4 regions of the Photobacterium sp. GB-36 genome follow, and region 1 is predicted to be linked to each of the others. Evidence: predicted binding sites of a transcription regulator. Region 1 holds the regulator's gene; each other region holds the start of a gene.
The links. The regulator CRP, encoded in region 1, controls carbon source genes, mostly activating them, when cyclic AMP is high. The targets are predictions, from matches to a motif close to TGTGANNNNNNTCACA.

Region 1 (2,166 bases):
TCGGCAGATAAGATCTTTGAAAGTACTTATAACTCTTGAACAGTGTAAACAATGCAATAAAAAGCAGCCAATTGGCTGCTTTTTTTAAATCTGTTAATTATCGAGGGGAGATCCCCAAATACCACTGTCTTCAACAGGACAGCGACGTAAACCTGTTTGCTGTTCTAAATAACAACGACGGTCACTAAAGCCTGTCATCTCAATAGTTGTAGGTTGAGGAGCGATAGCGCCAGGTACAGTGGTGTAGCTATTCGGGGCAAAACGTTCAATATCCATATAAAAACCAAAAAAAGATGAAGTCCATTCATTGCTTGAATTTAGCATTTAATTTGAGCAATACAAGTTAATTAATGGCATTAATGACACACTTTTTAAAGGTATTTATGGGGTGGATTATTAATCAATAAGAAATAAAAAAGCCGCAACAGTGTGCGGCTTTTTTCGTACGGTTAAAGACGTTAAAAATTAACGCGTACCGTAAACAACAATCGTCTTACCGTGAGCAGAGATTAGATTCTGCTCTTCAAGCATTTTTAGAATACGACCCACTGTTTCACGAGAACAGCCAACAATTTGACCGATTTCTTGACGAGTGATCTTAATCTGCATGCCATCAGGGTGCGTCATTGCATCTGGTTGTTTTGCAAGATTTAGCAATGTCTGTGCGATACGACCTGTAACATCTAAGAATGCCAAATCACCTACTTTCTGGCTTGTCACTTGTAGGCGACTTGCCATTTGAGCAGATAAGCGCATCAGAATATCAGGGTTAACCTGAATTAACTGACGGAATTTTTTGAATGAAATTTCTGCTACTTCACAAGGACTTTTCGCACGAACCCAAGCAGTACGCTCTTGATCTTCTTCGAATAAGCCAAGCTCACCAATAAAGTCACCTTGGTTTAGGTAAGAAAGGATCATTTCCTTACCTTCTTCATCCTTGATTAGTACAGCAACAGAACCCTTCACAATGTAGTACAACGTTTCTGCTTTCTCACCTGCGTGGATCAGCGTACTTTTCGATGGGTACTTGTGAATATGACAATGGGAAAGAAACCACTCTAAAGTTGGATCTGTTTGCGGTTTACCTGGAACCATATTACTAACTTCCTCTGCATTTGTTGCCCAACAGCATTGGTTTCTTTTCTAACTTTTATCACGAGAAAAAAAACTGCCTACTGATAGGGTATCCATTCAGCCGCTGGGCTGCAAGCTAACTTGAATAAGTTAGAGTGTATCCTTTTTCTGCGCCTTTTTCTTGATATTGATCTAGTAGATTCGTTCATTTCATATGGATAACTGTGCACAGGATCACAATGCGGCGAGATAATTTTAAGTGGTGCGATAAGTAATGATTATTACGACGATTTTTAGAGAGGAAAAAAGTTGTTATTAAGGCGGAGAATTAGGATTTACATTCATTATTTAATCAATAAGACTAGAGACAATTATTGGGCGTTTGAATAAGGATTAAGCGATGCAGTCCCGAGTAAAATGGGTAGAAGATATGACTTTTTTAGGTCAATCTAGCTCCGGTCATAGTGTAGTCATGGATGGTAATGGAGGGGATAAAGCTCCAAGTCCAATGGAATTGGTATTAATGGCGGCGGGAGGGTGTAGCTCAGTAGATGTTGTCAGTGGTTTACAATCCCAAGCGCAAAATATTGTGGGTTGTGAGGTTCTTATTTCAGCTGAGCGTCGAGAGCAAGCGCCACGTTTATTTACCGCAGCCAATTTGCATTTTATTGTTTCAGGTTTTGATTTAAATGAAACCTTAGTGGCTAACACCATTGCTGATTCTTTAGAGAAATATTGCTCTGTATGCTTGATGATTGGTGAAAAGGTTAAGTTGACTCATTCGTATGAAATCATCACTGCTTAATAATGATTGAGATGAAAAAGGTTGGTGTTTGTGCCAACCTTTTTTCTATTTATTTTCGTTTGTGCAAACTTAACTGATTTTCCCTGTATTAATCAGTTTCTCGATAAGGGGGCGCATGATCAATTCCATTGCAAAACTCATTTTTCCACCAGGGACGACAAGCGTGTTATGACGTGACATAAATGAGCCTTGGATCATGGAAAGTAAATACGGAAAATCGACATTATTTAAACCGCGAAATCGGATCACAACAAAGCTTTCATCTAAGCTTGGGATCCCTTTGG
Region 2 (2,166 bases), on a different contig from region 1:
TTGCGTGATGACAAGAACATATCAACTAGACCTGCAGAGAAACCGAAACCTGCAATCCACTGCATAGATGCTGCGATGTATACAGATAGACCCGCTAGTGCTGCGTGAATTACGTACAGTACTGGTGCTAGGAACATGAATGCAAATTCTAGCGGCTCAGTAACACCGGTGAAGAATGATGCAAAACCAGCAGCTAGTAGTAGAGATGCTACGCGCTCTTTATTCTTCGCTTTCGCAGTGTGGTACATCGCAAGTGCCGCACCAGGTAGACCAAACATCATGATAGGGAAGAAACCAGCTTGGTACATACCAGTGACACCTGGAGTTGCTGTACCTTCAGCGATTGATTTCGCGCCGCCAAGGAAGTTAGGAATATCGTTAATACCTGCTACGTCAAACCAGAATACTGAGTTTAGTGCGTGGTGAAGACCTACAGGAATCAATAGACGGTTGAAGAATGCGTATAGACCCGCACCTACAGAACCCATACCTTGGATGCTTTCACCAAAATGTACTAGACCGCCGTAAATTGATGGCCAAACAACCATCAAGATACCTGCAATAACGATACCAGCAACAGATGTTAGAATTGGTACTAAACGCTTACCACTAAAGAACGCTAGTGCTTTGTGTAGTTCTACGTTTGAGAAACGGTTGTACAACTCAGCTGATACGATACCGACTAAGATACCTACGAATTGGTTATTGATTTTACCAAATGCAGCTGGAACTGCGCTTGGGTCAATACCTTGGATTTGCGCGACTGCACCCGGTGCAAGAAGCGTTGTTACCACAAGGAAACCTACAAAACCAGAAAGTGCTGCTGCACCATCCTTATCTTTAGACATGCCGTATGCAACACCCACTGCAAACAGTACAGACATGTTATCAATAATTGCCGCACCAGCCTTGATCAAGAAAGCAGCTAATGCAGAGTTTGCACCCCAGCCGTTCGGATCAATCCAGTAACCGATACCCATTAAGATTGCCGCTGCAGGAAGTACTGCAACTGGCACCATTAATGCCTTACCTACTTTTTGAAAATATCCAAGAATATTCACCCTTAGTTCCCCCTATGGTTTTCTTAGATGTAATTAAATAACTGTTTATAAGCTATCCGTATTAAGTTATTCGCAGTTTAAGAAATTAATTTCGCCCCGCAAATTAAAAGCTCATCATTTGTGATCTCAATCACCGACGGAGGTTAGAACTGAGTGATTTTGCTAGCTCGATCATAAAACTTATTTTATCATTCGAAACAAAGGCGCTATGTCGCTAAGATTTTTCCTGTTTTAACTTTCTTCAACGAGGTATCAACGTGAGACTAATCCCGCTAAATAACGCTAAAGATGTTGGTTTATGGTCAGCTCGCTACATCGCAGATCGTATCAATAAATTCGAACCATCAGCTGAGCGTCCATTTGTATTGGGTCTACCAACTGGTGGTACACCACTTGCAACTTACAAACGTCTTATCGAGCTATACCAAGCTGGTGAAGTAAGCTTTAAACATGTTGTTACTTTCAACATGGATGAGTACGTAGGCATGCCTGCAGATCACCCAGAATCATACCGTAACTTCATGTACAACAACTTCTTCAACCACGTTGACATCCAAGAAGAGAACATTAACCTTCTTGACGGTAACGCAGAAGATCACGTTGCTGAATGCCAACGTTACGAAGATAAGATCAAATCTTACGGTAAAATCAACCTATTCATGGGCGGTGTAGGCAACGACGGCCACATTGCTTTCAATGAGCCAGCATCATCATTAGCATCTCGTACACGAATCAAAACACTAACGCACGAAACGCGTATTGCTAACTCTCGTTTCTTTGATGGCGACATCAACCAAGTACCTAAATACTCACTAACTATCGGTGTAGGTACATTACTAGATTCTGAAGAAGTCATGATCCTTATCACTGGCCACAACAAAGCCCAGGCGCTACAAGCTGCGGTTGAAGGCAGTGTCAATCACCTATGGACAGTATCTGCACTGCAGCTACATCCTAAATCAATGATTGTTTGTGATGAGCCATCAACTCAAGAGCTAAAAGTGAAGACCGTTAAGTACTTCCAAGAACTAGAAGCGGAAAATATTAACCACCTTTAATCCTATTAAGGAATATTCATGTACGCGCTTACCAACTGTAATATTTT
Region 3 (2,166 bases), on a different contig from region 1:
TTCTCCGTTTAGGCACTGACTTTGGAATTAAAGTATCTCGTGCTTAAAGATATTTATGTATTAGCAATATTACCTTTCTTACGACAAGCATCAAGTATTGATATCAATCAAATGATAAATTGATGAAAGAAATAGGCAATTTGAGGTGATAGTTGGTTAATTATCGGTCATTTGCAAGAAACCGCTTCGCTTTAGCGTTGTAAAACATTAAAGCGAAGCGGTTTTTTGATAAATGTTTTATAAATCAAGCAAAGTACAGAGCGATTAAGCGATGGCTAGATATTTGTGTGTTTGGATCGATAAACGCCAGTTACGTTGAATACATGTTTCAATACATAGTTCTGTTGCACGTGGCTTTTGACTAATAGGTTGAAGCGCAATCGTGACATCAGGTTTTAGCGTCACGCCATCAATGAGCGCATCAAGTTGTTCAATGTCTTTGCTAGTGCCGACAGGGTGCTTGATCTCGTTAGCACGCGCGAGGGAAGAAGCTAAGACGGGCAACTTTGCTTTCATGTTAATTTTTGGCGATACCGTTACCCAAGTATTATCACTGGTTTGAATTTCAGATGTGCCACTGGTTTCGATCTGACAATTAAAGCCAGCTTCTTCTAGTGCATGAGTTAAAGGACGAAGATCGTAAATACAAGGTTCACCGCCTGTAATAACAATATGTTTAGCCGTATATTTTTGATCTTGTAATAATTGCACTACACCATTAGCGTCAAGATTAGTCCAAAGTGGTGAGTCCCCAGTTTTAGCCATGATCTGCTCTAAGCTAACTAAATCTTGTGGCTCTGCTGTCCAAGTTTGTTTGGTGTCACACCATGAGCAGCCAACAGGGCAGACTTGTAATCGAACAAAAATTGCAGGCACGCCAGTAAATACACCTTCACCCTGAATTGTTTCGAATACTTCGTTAATTTTGTACACGTTGAACCTCTTATTTTCACGTCTATAACCATTCTAGTGTCAATGAAACATGATCATTATTAGAAAAGTTACTGCGTGAAATAAATCCGCTAATTAAAAAAAAGAGTAGGCAAAAAAGCCTTTTTTTCATTATCGCAGAAGCGAAACTCAATGTCTTTAGTCGTTGATAGTGATACTTGTCACGTACTGACGATAAGAGGCTTCACAATTACTTCGCAAAGTAAAAAAATTAGTTTCCGAAGGTTTTTAAGCTGATTTTTCTCAGGAGTATCGACATGTACGTCGCTCAGCCAGGCCATATCGATCATATAAAAAGAAATAATGCCGGCAGCGTATATAAACTAATTGATTTGTATGGGCCGATCTCACGCATTGAATTGTCTAAACGCAGTCAACTTGCCCCCGCAAGTATTACTAAGATCACCCGTGAATTAATTGATGCGCATTTAATTAAAGAAACGCAATTTCAAGAACCTAGTAGCCGTGGACGACCTGCTATTGGGCTAGTTCCTGCCAATGAAGGGTGGCAATTTTTATCTATTCGTTTAGGTCGTGGTTATCTTACTATTGCTTTACATGCACTTGGCGGCGAAATTCTAGTAGAAGAACGTCAAGATATTGAGCAACTGCATCAAGAAGATGTGGTTAAAAAGTTATTAGCTGAAATAAACATTTTCTTTGCCAATCATGTTAGCGAACTAGACAGAATGACAGCGATTGCAGTGTCATTACCAGGGTTAGTTAATTCCAGTGAAGGTATGGTATTACAGATGCCACATTATAATGTGTCTAATTTACCCTTGGGTGAAATTATTCACAATGAAACTGGACTGCCTGTTTTTATCGGTAATGACACACGTTCATGGGCTTTAGCAGAAAAATTGTTCGGTAATTCTCGTGGTATTGCAAACTCCATTTTGATTTCTATTCATCATGGTGTGGGGGCGGGGATTGTCCTTGATGATAATGTGCTGCAAGGGAAAACCGGTAACGTAGGTGAGCTTGGGCATATTCAAATTAAGCCGTTTGGCAAACGTTGTTTTTGTGGTAATCATGGCTGCTTAGAAACCGTTGCGAGTTTACAGGCCATTTTAGAACAAGTGAAAACGCAGCTTAAAGCAGGGCATGAATCGATGCTGAATCATATGCCTTTAACGATTGAATCAGTATGTGATGCGGCAGTAGAAGGTGACAGTTTAGCGCGACAAATTATTGTGGAGTTAGGTCATAATT
Region 4 (2,166 bases), on a different contig from region 1:
TAGTGCTTGAGTACGCGCTAATTGACTGATTAGGCTTTCTGCACTTTCTACTAATGCCGCTTCAACTAATTCAGATAGTTTGTAACCTGACATATTCATGTTGATTAGCGCAACTTGCAGCGGTGGAAGACTTGGGTTAAATGCTGCATTTTCAGCATACATCCCCACAAAAACACGACCGTCTTTGGCTTTAAGTGCAACACCACTGAAGTTCTTAGAGTACGGTGCATGAGAGCGGTTTGCAGCATCACAAGCAGCAACAGCAAGCTCTGATTGCTCAGCAATCGTAATACCATTATTAATGTCGCTTAATAGCGCATCTTTAATACCAAGATCAGCAGGGCCGAAAGATTCAGGCAGGTATTGTTGCAGTGTCATTGGCTGACGTTCAGGAAGTTGAATAACTAAATCTTGCGCCGTATTCAATTCATTCATGAACTGACGACAGTGACCGCAAGGGCTGTAGTTAATCGTTACGTCTTTAATGCCTGTTTCACCTTTGATCCAAGCATGGCTAATTGCAGATTGCTCAGCATGGATCGTACACGCCATACTTGCGCCTACAAATTCCATATTTGCACCGAAATATAGGCGACCAGATGTACCACGAACAATAGCACCAACATAGAAATTAGAAATAGGAACAACAGCGTAAGCAGCAGCAACAGGAAGGAGAGCAAGACGAAGATCAGTATCAGATAAATTAGTTTGGGAAACTAACTGTTCAAATTGTTCAGGACTAATTGTTGAATCAAAATCTTTATCTTCAATAATTGGTCGTAAAGCTGATGCAAGCTCTTTAGGTAATTGACCTAATGCATCCATAACTTTTGCGTGCATTGGTGTGTTACTCCGTATTGTTGATGGAGAAACATTCTAAGTTAATTGTCATTAATCAAGTGTGATTTGAGTCACATTAATAATGATAGCGCAGGATGGTGTACATTATCGAGAGCGAACTCACACATGTAAATGTAATTTTTCCTGTAATAAATAGTTATCAAAACATTATGAACTTAAAACTAATAAGAATTAGTGTTTAAGCTCATAACATGAGATAGGAATAACTTAGTGGAAAAACAGGTGTTCTAAAATAGGGAACATGATGGGAGCGAGTAACGTTGTCATGATCCCACAGATCACTAACGCTAATGAGCTAAATGCCCCTTCTTGATAATTTTCTTCGACAGCTTTTGCTGTACCTAAAGCATGAGATACCGTACCAATCGTTAACCCTTTTGCTAACGGATGGTAAATACGGACCAGTTTCATCACTGGATAACCTAACACCGCACCAAATAGACCAACAATAATCACCATTGCTGCTGTAATCGCAGGAATCCCGCCAATTTGTTGAGAAGCGGCCATCGCAAGTGGTGTGGTAATAGATTTAGGTAAAATACTGGCTGCAAGTTGAGCATCAGCACCCATTAAAAACGCAATGGAGGTACCAAATGTCATCGACAAGATACTACCAACAAAACAGGCACTTAAAATTGTTTTCCACTTACGCTTAATTAAAGGCAGTTGCTGATATAAAGGTAAGGCTAAGGCCACTACCGCAGGACCTAACAAATAGTTAATTATTTCGTTATCTGCAAAGTAGGTTTCATACGGCACCTGTAACCAATGCAGTGCAGCGATTAAAATAATCAGCGAAATGAGCAATGGATTAAAAAGTGGATTACGAATCTTTATTGCTAAATAGCGCATGCTGTAAAATACCACTAGCGTTGCAACTAACCAGATCATGACTCTTTTTCCTTATGATGAAGCGCAAGGCCGATCACAAGCAATACAATTAATGTGCTGCCTAATGTGCTCGCAAAGATGATAGTTGCATTGTGCTTAATTAAACCAAGGTAGTTTATTAAGCCAACTCCAACAGGCACGAATAGCAATGCCATGTGTTTGATGAGTAAATTACAGGTTTTATCGACCCATTTTGTTTTGCATATGCCAGTAACGAGGCCAAAGAACAGTAAAAACAAGCCAATAATACTGCCAGGGATCGGCAAATGAGTCAGATGTTGTATGCCTTGACCAAGTAAAAAGCAAAACATAACAATGGCAAAAGATCGAATGTAATCCATAGTAAAAAAAGTAATGCTAGAAAATTTTATTTATCATACAAATAAACGTGTTATTTGTCACACAAAAAAGAGC

Region 2: nagE (N-acetylglucosamine-specific PTS transporter subunit IIBC) is a predicted target of CRP. The motif match lies at 1,181-1,196, and genes of this name have one in related genera.
Region 3: C9J46_RS00735 (ROK family protein) is a predicted target of CRP. The motif match lies at 1,102-1,117, and genes of this name have one in related genera.
Region 4: cdd (cytidine deaminase) is a predicted target of CRP. The motif match lies at 950-965, and genes of this name have one in related genera.

Annotation. Positions count from the first base shown of each region.
Region 1 is NZ_PYNY01000008.1:17,823-19,988, reverse strand. It holds gene C9J46_RS09545 (DUF1338 domain-containing protein) at 1-39, shown strand, start outside; gene C9J46_RS09540 (hypothetical protein) at 94-276, opposite strand; gene crp (cAMP-activated global transcriptional regulator CRP) at 466-1,098, opposite strand; gene C9J46_RS09530 (OsmC family protein) at 1,478-1,882, shown strand; gene C9J46_RS09525 (phosphoribulokinase) at 1,952-2,166, opposite strand, start outside.
Region 2 is NZ_PYNY01000003.1:104,249-106,414, forward strand. It holds gene nagE (N-acetylglucosamine-specific PTS transporter subunit IIBC) at 1-1,061, opposite strand, end outside; gene nagB (glucosamine-6-phosphate deaminase) at 1,319-2,119, shown strand; gene nagA (N-acetylglucosamine-6-phosphate deacetylase) at 2,138-2,166, shown strand, end outside.
Region 3 is NZ_PYNY01000001.1:162,495-164,660, reverse strand. It holds gene queE (7-carboxy-7-deazaguanine synthase QueE) at 265-933, opposite strand; gene C9J46_RS00735 (ROK family protein) at 1,209-2,166, shown strand, end outside.
Region 4 is NZ_PYNY01000007.1:65,202-67,367, forward strand. It holds gene cdd (cytidine deaminase) at 1-840, opposite strand, end outside; gene C9J46_RS08795 (CidB/LrgB family autolysis modulator) at 1,069-1,752, opposite strand; gene C9J46_RS08800 (CidA/LrgA family protein) at 1,749-2,093, opposite strand.